Regions from separate parts of the Beutenbergia cavernae DSM 12333 genome, predicted to be linked through region 3. Evidence: predicted binding sites of a transcription regulator. Region 3 holds the regulator's gene; each other region holds the start of a gene.

Region 1 (3,273 bases), 990 kb from region 3:
GCGCTTGCGCACGGGCGAGCGCCGCCGTCCGACGACGCCCGCGGCTCCTGCGACGCCGGCATCCACGGAGCCGCCGGTCATCCCGGACCGCGCCTGGGAGGACGTCGACCGGGCTTGGGGAGACGACGACGCGGACGACGACGACCGGTTGCGCCGCGAGCGCCCACCGCACTGGGGCTGACGCCGGGCAGCGCCTGCGGCGCGCAGGTCAGACCGAGCCGGGCCCGCTGGGCGGCTGCGGCGGGTACGACGGTGCGGACGGTGCTGCGCCGCCGCCACCGGCCGGACCGCCGGCCGGAGCCTGGCGCGCGAGCAGGTCGCGGATCTCGGTGAGCAGCTGGATGTCCTCCGCGGGGATCGCCGGCTCCGGTTCCTGCCCGGTAGCCCGGCGGCGCGCCAGGGCGTTGAGCGGCGCGACGACGAGGAAGTAGATCGCTGCCGCGACGAGCACGAAGTTGACGAGAGCGGTCAGCACCATGCCGACCTTCATCTCGGACGGCGGGATGCCCGCGGCGGGATCACCCTCGTTGAGCGTCCACACCCAGATGTTGTCGAGGTTGGGCTGGCCGAAGATGCCGCCGATGAGCGGGTTGAGGACACCCTCGACCACCGCCGTGATGACGGCGGTGAACGCCGCGCCGATGACGATCCCGACCGCCAGCTCGACGGCATTCCCGCGGGCGATGAACTCCTTGAAGCCGCTGAGCATGCCGCCGGCCTTCGCGGCGGCGGCCCTTCGTTGCGCCGCGGCTCCTGCGGCCGGTCCTTGCTGCGACATGCGTGTCTCCTCGGGTCGGCGTCAGGGCGAGGGCACGAGGACCACCGTGAGCGTGCCGCGGGCGCTCGCCTCGACGACGAGCGTAGCCACGTCGGGGCGAACCGCGACCAGGAGCAGAGGTGCGTCGGGGGCCGACGACGTGAGTCCGCCGATGCCGCCGCCCGCCTCGCCATCCACTCGCGCGAGCACGACGGCGTCCGTCGCCAGGACGTGGGCTCCCGCCTCCTGGTCGCCGGCGGCGACCAGGTCGACGGTCGCGCCCGGCTCGAGCACCGACGTCAGGAGGGGGTCGGCGAACCGCACGGGCACCACCGTCGTGCCTCGCGGCGCGCCGTCGGCGAGTCCGGGACCGAGCACCATGCCCGGCCCGAGCGGGTATCCGGCCGGGAGGGCGTGCGCCAGCTGCCGACCGACGACGTCGTCGGCCGCGTCCAGCGCGTCGGGCGGGACGGCGTCGGCGGGCAGCGCCACGACCCGGACGTCGGCCGGGACGATCTCCTGTGCGGCGGCGATGTCGTGCGCGGCGACCAGGACGTCGACGCTCGGGGGATCGGGTGGTCGCAGCGTCGCGAGCGCCATCGTCGCAGCCACGGCGAGGGCGAGCGCCGCCACGACGTGCCGAGCGCGCCAGAGCGCGACGCGCACATGCCGTGACGTCCGGGACGGCGCCCGGGGAGGACTGTCGCTGGGGAGGCGTGCCATCCCACGGACGCTAGGTCCGGCGCCCGCGACCACGGGCCCGCCCCTGGGGACGCACGGGCCGAGGCGGCCCCGGTCTCACACCGGGGACAACCGGCGGCTCAGGATGCCGCGGCGGCCGCGGGCTTCGTCGCCGTGGTGGTCGAGGACGTGCCGGACGAGGTGCTCGAGCTCGACGTGGAGTCGGACCCGGACGACGTGGACGGCGTCGACGCGCTCTCCGTGCCGCCGCCGGACGCCGTCGCCGCGCCCGCCGTGCCGCCCCGGGCGTCGTTCCGGTAGAACCCGGAGCCCTTGAAGACGACGCCGACGGCGGAGAACACCTTGCGGAGCGAGCCGCCGCACTCGGGGCACTCGGTCAGGGCGTCGTCGGAGAACGACTGGTGCACGTCGAACGCGTGCTGGCACGCGGTGCACCGGTAGGCGTAGGTCGGCACGGATCCTCCTCGGCGACGGATGCGGATGACGCCGCCGCTAGCACTTGTCACTACCGAGTGCCAACTCTACTGCCCTTCTCGTCGGCCCCGATCCTGCCCGCTGGCGCCGCCTCCGGAGTCCTCGCTCGGGGACGGATACGCTCGAGCCCGTGTCAGCCTCGCTCGTCCGCCGCGTCGTCACCGCCGTGGCCGTCGTCCTCGTCGTGGTGCTCGCGGCGTCGACCGTCACAGCCGCGATCGTCATCCGCCGGCCCCTGCCGACCACGTCCGGCGAGACCCGGATCCCGGGTCTCGGCAACGACGTCGACGTGGTCCGCGACGATCTCGGCATCCCGCAGATCTACGCCGACGACCCGCACGACCTGTTCTTCGCGCAGGGCTATGTCCACGCGCAGGACCGCTTCTTCGAGATGGACTATCGGCGCCACGTCACCTCCGGCCGGGTCGCGGAGCTGGTGGGCGACCAGGAGGCGGCGATCCAGGCCGACTCCGTGATCCGCACGTTCGGGTGGCGGCGGGTCGCCGAGCAGGAGTGGGACCTGCTGAGTCAGCAGACCCGCGACCACCTCACGGCGTACGCCGACGGCGTGAACGCCTATCTCGACCGGCGGACGCCCAGCGCCGCGGCCATCGAGTACACGGTGCTCGGCACGCAGGTCAGCGTCGAGGCGATCGAGCCCTGGGACCCCATCGACTCCGTCGCGTGGCTCAAGGCGATGGCCTGGGACCTGCGGGGGAACTACGACGACGAGCTGCTGCGCGCGGCCGCGTACGGCAGCACCCAGGACACCTCGCTCGTCGGCGACCTCTTCCCGCCGTACCCCGCCGAGACGAACCCGCCCATCATCACGGACGGGACGCCGTCGTCGCCGCCCCCCGACCCCGGCACGCCCGACGTCGACGACGCCTCGCTGCCGGCGGGCAGCGAGGACGCGCTCGCGGGGGTCGTCGAGGCGCTCGGGGCAGTCCCGCACCTGCTCGGCGAGGGCGACGGCATCGGCTCGAACTCGTGGGTCGTCGGCGGCGAGCACACCGCCTCGGGGGATCCCCTCCTCGCGAACGACCCCCACCTCGGGATCACGGCGCCGGGCCTGTGGTACCAGGCCGGCCTCCACTGCCGCGACGTCGGCGACGAGTGCCCGTTCGACGTCGCCGGGTACACGTTCGCGGGGTTCCCGGGCGTGATCATCGGGCACAACGACGCACTGGCCTGGGGCCTCACGAACCTCGGCGCCGACGTCACCGACTTCTACCTCGAACGACTCTTCACCGACGGGACGTACCTGCGGGACGGTGAGCGCGTCCCCGTGGTCGAACGCACCGAGACCATCGAGGTCAACGGGGCCGACCCGATCCAGC
Region 2 (3,273 bases), 1.1 Mb from region 3:
GTCGGAGCCGCGGCGCATGATCGCCCACACGAACACGGCGCCGTTCGCCCACGCCTGCGGGGAGCCGGACCGGATCCACTTGCTGAACGCCGAGCCGAAGTACGTGAGCACGACGGCGATCTGGGTGCAGCGCAGTGCCCACCCGGCGGCCTGCGAGGTGTCGACGTCGAACGGCCGCGCGACGCCGACCGTCGGCAGCACGGCGACGGCCACCATGAGCGCGAGGTGGTCGTGGCTGACGTACGCGAAACCCTGCGAGTTGAGCATCCACACCCAGAACGCGACGGCCACGGTCCAGCCGGTCACGAGCTGCACCCGGCCGCTCACCCGCGTGCTGGTGGTGGCCACGATGCCGAGCACGCACGCGGCGACCAGCACCACGAGCAGAGCCCACCCGCCCGCGACGCCGAGCGGCGGCAGGTGCAGGACGCGGCCCAGCAGCGTCGGCTGGTACAGGTCCGGTGTGTAGCCGTGCGGGATGACGTCGTTCGCGACGAACAGCACGTCGAACACGACGAATGCGTAGACGAGCACCCGGAACACGGCGACGCGTGCGAGCGGCAGCGGCGTGAACCACCAGCCGGTCACGGCGCCACCCACCTTCCGCAGGAGGCCGCCGGACGGCGTCGTCGTCGTCGCGCTCACCGCTCGACCTCCCACTCGGTCAGCGTCTCGATCTCCGGCTCCCCGACGACGAGCCCGTCCTCCAGCTGGCGGATCGAGCGACGCAGGTAGAGGTGGGTCGGCTGCGGGTCGCTCGGCCGAAGTGCCGCGTGCGCGTCGGCGAGGCCCTGCAGCAGCGACGGGTCGGAGATGATCCGGTCGAGCTGCCCCTCGATCTCCGCGCGGCCGACGCCGACGACGTTCTGGTTCAGCGCGATCTGGTCGGTGGTGCCGTCAGCGAACTCGGCGCTGAGGTAGACCGACCGCACGGTGCCGTTCATGTCCCGGGCCGTCGCGTACTGCGACAGCGAGCCGAACGGGAAGAGGTCGTTGGTGTCGCGGACCTGCCCGACGACGAGGACCACGAGCACGAGGGCTGTGACGGCGAGCCGCCAGGCGATGCCTGCCGGCCGGAGCGCGCGAGGCGTCGTCGCCTCCGACCCGCTGGACATGAGGGTCACTCTAGTGCGGCCCCGGCACGAGGATGATGGATCTGCGAGACGACGCGACGCGACGGCGCCCGCTGAGGACGCGCCTTGCACTCGCAGGAGGAGAGTGCCAATAATGGGTTAGCACTCTCACCACGAGAGTGACAACCCTGGCCGATGCCGATGAGGCGTTGCGACGGGCGGGACGTGACCGCCCTGAGTGACGTCGTCCGTCGCGGGCGTCGCACCGGCCGCACACCGCAACAGCGGAGGATCCACACCTCATGGCAAAGATCATTGCCTTCGAAGAGGAGGCCCGCCGCGGCATGGAGCGAGGGCTCAACCACCTCGCCGACGCCGTCAAGGTCACCCTCGGCCCCAAGGGCCGCAACGTCGTGCTCGAGAAGAAGTGGGGCGCCCCCACGATCACCAACGATGGCGTGTCCATCGCGAAGGAGATCGAGCTCGAGGAGCCGTTCGAGAAGATCGGCGCGGAGCTCGTCAAGGAGGTCGCCAAGAAGACTGACGACGTCGCCGGCGACGGCACCACGACCGCCACCGTGCTCGCCCAGGCGCTCGTGCGCGAGGGTCTGCGCAACGTGGCGGCCGGCGCCAACCCGATCGCCCTCAAGAAGGGCATCGACAAGGCGGTCGAGGCTGTCACCGCCGCGCTGCTCGAGCAGGCCAAGGAGGTCGAGACCAAGGAGGAGATCGCCGCGACCGCGGGCATCTCCGCCGGCGACCCCGCGATCGGCGAGCTCATCGCCGAGGCCCTCGACAAGGTGGGCAAGGAAGGCGTCATCACCGTCGAGGAGTCCAACGCGCTCGGCCTCGAGCTCGAGCTCACCGAGGGCATGCGCTTCGACAAGGGCTACCTGTCCGCGTACTTCGTGACGGACCAGGAGCGCCAGGAGGCCGTCCTCGAGGACGCGTACATCCTGCTCGTCGAGTCGAAGATCTCGAGCGTCAAGGACCTCCTGCCCCTCCTGGAGAAGGTCATCCAGGGCGGCAAGTCGCTCGTCATCATCGCCGAGGACATCGAGGGCGAGGCTCTTGCCACGCTCGTCGTGAACAAGCTCAAGGGCACGTTCAAGTCGGTCGCCGTCAAGGCTCCCGGCTTCGGCGACCGCCGCAAGGCGATGCTGCAGGACATGGCGATCCTCACGGGCGGCCAGGTCATCTCCGAGACCGTCGGCCTCTCGCTCGAGAACGCCGACCTCGACGCCCTCGGTCAGGCGCGCAAGATCGTCGTGACCAAGGACGAGACCACGATCGTCGAGGGTGCCGGTGACCCGGACCAGCTCGCCGGTCGCGTCGCGCAGATCCGCGCCGAGATCGAGAACTCGGACTCCGACTACGACCGCGAGAAGCTCCAGGAGCGCCTCGCGAAGCTGGCCGGCGGCGTCGCCGTCATCAAGGCCGGCGCGGCGACGGAGGTCGAGCTCAAGGAGCGCAAGCACCGCATCGAGGACGCCGTGCGCAACGCCAAGGCGGCCGTGGAGGAGGGCATCGTCGCCGGAGGCGGCGTCGCGCTCATCCAGGCCGGCAAGGTCGCGTTCGAGACGCTCGAGCTGGTCGGCGACGAGTCCACCGGTGGCAACATCGTCAAGGTCGCCATCGACGCCCCGCTCAAGCAGATCGCCATCAACGCCGGCCTCGAGGGCGGCGTCGTGGCGGAGAAGGTGCGCTCGCTGCCCGCGGGTCACGGCCTCAACGCCGCGACCGGCGACTACGAGGACCTCCTCGCTGCCGGCATCAACGACCCGGTCAAGGTGACGCGTTCCGCGCTGCAGAACGCCGCCTCGATCGCCGGTCTGTTCCTCACCACCGAGGCCATCGTGGCCGACAAGCCGGAGAAGGCGTCCGCGCCCGCCGGCGGTGGCGACGGCGACATGGGCGGCATGGGCTTCTGAGCCACATCTGACCCACACCGCTCCGCCTCCGGCCTCGGCCGGGCAGAGCACCAGGCGACGGCGGGTGTCCCCACGGGGGCGCCCGCCGTCGTCGTCTCCGCGCACCACAGGTGCTGAACCTCGTACTTCCCGTCGAGCCTCGCACCCTGAGGTACGAGGCTCGACGGGAAGTACGAGGGTCGGCGGGCGGGCGGGTGCGGCGGAGGTTCGAGCCCGGCCCGTGGGGCCGCGGGTAGGGTCGGACGCCGTGACGACGACCCACCCCACGA
Region 3 (3,273 bases):
CCATACGCGCAGACCGACGCGTTCCGGCCGGACGGCCTGCCAGACGTCGACGTAGGGGTGCCCGAGCACGAGCACCGCGTCGGCCGCAGGACCGAGCCGGCGCAGAGCCTCGGCGGTGAGGCGCTGCTCCTTGCTCCCGGGCACGAGGTGGTCGACCAGGACGCCCGCGCGGCGCCCGGGACCCGGCGCGAACTCCGTGAGCGCGTCGGCGAGGTTGTCGACGCCGTCGAGCAGCTCGACGACGACCCCCTCGATCCGCAGGTCCTCGCCCCACACGTGCTCCACGAGCTCGGCGTCGTGGCGTCCCTCGACCCACAGGCGCGAGGCCCGCGCCACCCGGGCGCGTGCGCCGGCCACGGCGCGCGAGCCGCTCGCGGTGCGGACCGCGGCGCGGGGGCGCTCGCCGCGCGGCATCACGAGCCGCACCGGTTCGCCGTCGACCCAGAAGCCCGGCCCGAGCGGGAAGGTCCTGGTGGTTCCGCGCCGGTCCTCGAGAGCGACGGTGACCCCGCCCGCGCTCTTCTCGACGCGCACGACGGCGCCGACCCAGCCCGTCTCGACGTCCTCGACGACGAGGCCGGCGACCGCCGGCTCGTCGCGCGTCACGCGGCGGGTGCCGGTCCGCACTCGCGGATCGGCGCTCAGAGCATCTGGCCCGTAAGGGTCGGGGAACCCACGGCGGTCGGAAGGCACCCGGCGAGGATGCCGCACCGGTCGGCGTCGTGACGCGCGACCCACCGGGGGACGGCCGGAATCGCCGGGGCCGACGGCGTGTCGCCCGTCGGTGCGCCCGCCCGGCCGGTGCGGCCGCGAGGATGGCGGCGCCGGGACGCCGGAGGCGCGCGCTGGCAGCAGCGTAGAATTGGCACTCGGCCCGGGTGAGTGCTGGCACGCGATCGAGGGAGGACCATGAGCGACGAACGACGCCTCGAGGTCCTGCGCGCGATCGTGCGCGACTACGTGAGCACCCGGGAGCCCGTCGGGTCCCGTGCGCTCGTCGAACGGCACGCGCTCGGCGTCTCCCCGGCGACCATCCGGAACGACATGGCGGCGCTCGAGGAGAGCGGCTACATCGCGCAGCCGCACACGTCGGCCGGACGCGTGCCGACCGACAAGGGGTACCGGCTCTTCGTCGACCGGCTCTCCACGCTCAAGCCGCTCACGCCGGCGGAGCGCCGCGCGATCGAGCACCTGCTCGACGAGGCCGTCGACCTGGACGACGTCGTCGACCGCACGGTGCGGCTCCTCGCGCAGATCACGCACCAGGTCGCCGTCGTCCAGTACCCCTCGTTGCGCCGCACGACGCTGCGGCACATCGAGCTCGTCCCGATGGCCCCGGGTCGTCTGCTCGTCGTCATGATCATGGACACCGGGCGGGTGGAGCAGCGCACGATCGAGCTGGCGGCCGACGCCGCGCCCGACGAGGCTGTCGTCGCGGAGCTGCGAGCCCGGCTGAACGCGGTGGGTGCCGGGCGGCGCATGCCGCGTCTCGGCGTCGAGCTCGAGATGCTGCCCACCTACTTCGCCCCGGCCGACCGCCCGTTCGTCGACGCCGTCAACGCCGTGATCGCCGAGGCGCTCGCGGAGGAGACGGAGGAACGCATCGTCATGGCCGGCACGGCCAACCTGGCGCGTTCCGACACGGACTTCCCGCGCACCATCAGCCCCGTGCTCGAGGCGCTCGAGGAGCAGGTGGTACTGCTGCGCCTGCTGTCCGAGATGGCGCTCGACGCCGAGGAGGTGCGCTCCGAGCGCGGCGACGGCATCAGCGTGCGGATCGGCCACGAGAACCGGCACGCGGGTCTGGCGGAGACGTCGATCGTCGCGTCGGGTTACGGTGGGGTCGCGGCGGACGACGCCGTCGCCTACCTCGGAGTTCTCGGTCCGACCCGGATGGACTACCCCACGACCATGGCGTCGGTGCGTGCCGTCGCCCGCTATCTCTCCAGGGCCCTCGGCGGCTGATCTTCGAGCAGGAAGCCACACGTGACGGATTACTACGAGGTCCTGGGCGTCAGCCGTGACGCGACGACCGAGGAGATCAAGAGGGCGTACCGCAAGCTCGCGCGGACGCACCACCCGGACGTCGCCGGGCCGGTCGAGGCCGAGCGGTTCAAGGACATCACGGCCGCGCACGAGGTCCTGTCCAACCCGGAGAAGCGTCGAGCCTACGACATGGGCGGGATGCCCGGGATGAACGGGATGGGCGGCGACGCCGGTGCCGGGTTCGCGTTCTCGGACATCTTCGAGACGTTCTTCAGCGCGGCGTCCGGCGGTCCGGCCGCCCGCGGGCCGGTGCCGCGGGCACGCCGTGGCCAGGACGCGCTCGTGCGGATCGACGTCGACCTCGCCGACGCCACGTTCGGCACGCACCGTGACCTCCAGGTCGAGACGGCCGTCATGTGCGGCACGTGCCACGGCACGTGCTCCCGCCCGGGCACCGGCCCGCGCACGTGCGACGTGTGCGGCGGGCGCGGCTCCGTGCAGCGGGTCGCGCGCTCGTTCCTCGGCCAGGTCATGACGACGCAGCGGTGCGACGCGTGCGGCGGCTTCGGCTCGACGATCCCGGACCCGTGCCCCGAGTGCGCCGGGGAGGGCCGGGTGCGGACCCGGCGCACCATCGGCCTCGACGTGCCCGCGGGCGTCGAGTCCGGGACCCGGATCAAGCTCACCGGCCAGGGCGAGGTCGGCCCCGGCGGAGGGCCCGCGGGCGACCTGTACGTCGAGATCCGGGAGCGGGCGCACCCGGTGTTCACCCGGCGCGGCGACGACCTGCACTGCACCATGGCGCTGCCGGTCACGGCGGCGGCGCTCGGCACGGTGCTCGAGCTCGAGACGCTCGACGGCGCCCAGCAGGTCGACATCCGCCCGGGGACGCAGCCCGAGCAGGTCGTGACGCTGCGCGGTCTCGGCGTCGGGCGGCTGCACGGCGGCGGGCGCGGCGACCTCCACGTGCACGTCGACGTCGAGGTGCCGACCCAGCTCGACGAGCGCCAGGAGCAGCTCCTGCGCGAGCTCGCCGCACTCCGCGGGGAGGAGCGCCCGGAGGCGCGCCTGGCGCCCGCCGGACCTGGGATGTTCGCCCGGCTGCGGGACAAGCTGGCGGGCCGCTGACGCGGCGGCCCTCGCCGTCGTCCACGCCCGCCACGGTGCGCAAACACCGTGCCGCCACGCGAGCGTCTCGATAGACTCGCAGCCCACCCCGACCGAGGAGATCCAGGGCCACCGGCCCCCACCATGAGACGCATCGTGCCCACCGACGCCACGGCCGAC

The links. The regulator HrcA, encoded in region 3, represses chaperone genes, less so after heat shock. The targets are predictions, from matches to a motif close to TTNGCACTCGNNNNNNNCGAGTGCNAA.
Region 1: a site for HrcA is predicted at 1,952-1,978, ahead of BCAV_RS04535 (FmdB family zinc ribbon protein). Genes of this name have one in related genera too.
Region 2: a site for HrcA is predicted at 1,233-1,259, ahead of groL (chaperonin GroEL). Genes of this name have one in related genera too.

Annotation. Positions count from the first base shown of each region.
Region 1 covers NC_012669.1:1,006,798-1,010,070, forward strand. Annotated here, with positions in the region: gene BCAV_RS04520 (hypothetical protein) at 1-181, shown strand, start outside; gene mscL (large conductance mechanosensitive channel protein MscL) at 209-778, opposite strand; gene BCAV_RS04530 (SAF domain-containing protein) at 800-1,480, opposite strand; gene BCAV_RS04535 (FmdB family zinc ribbon protein) at 1,579-1,914, opposite strand; gene BCAV_RS04540 (penicillin acylase family protein) at 2,064-3,273, shown strand, end outside.
Region 2 covers NC_012669.1:915,372-918,644, forward strand. Annotated here, with positions in the region: gene BCAV_RS04110 (hypothetical protein) at 1-645, opposite strand, end outside; gene BCAV_RS04115 (hypothetical protein) at 642-1,115, opposite strand; gene groL (chaperonin GroEL) at 1,376-3,004, shown strand; gene BCAV_RS04125 (serine hydrolase domain-containing protein) at 3,252-3,273, shown strand, end outside.
Region 3 covers NC_012669.1:1,998,678-2,001,950, forward strand. Annotated here, with positions in the region: gene BCAV_RS08800 (DUF3097 family protein) at 1-627, opposite strand, end outside; gene hrcA (heat-inducible transcriptional repressor HrcA) at 910-1,965, shown strand; gene dnaJ (molecular chaperone DnaJ) at 1,987-3,114, shown strand; gene BCAV_RS08815 (PhoH family protein) at 3,238-3,273, shown strand, end outside.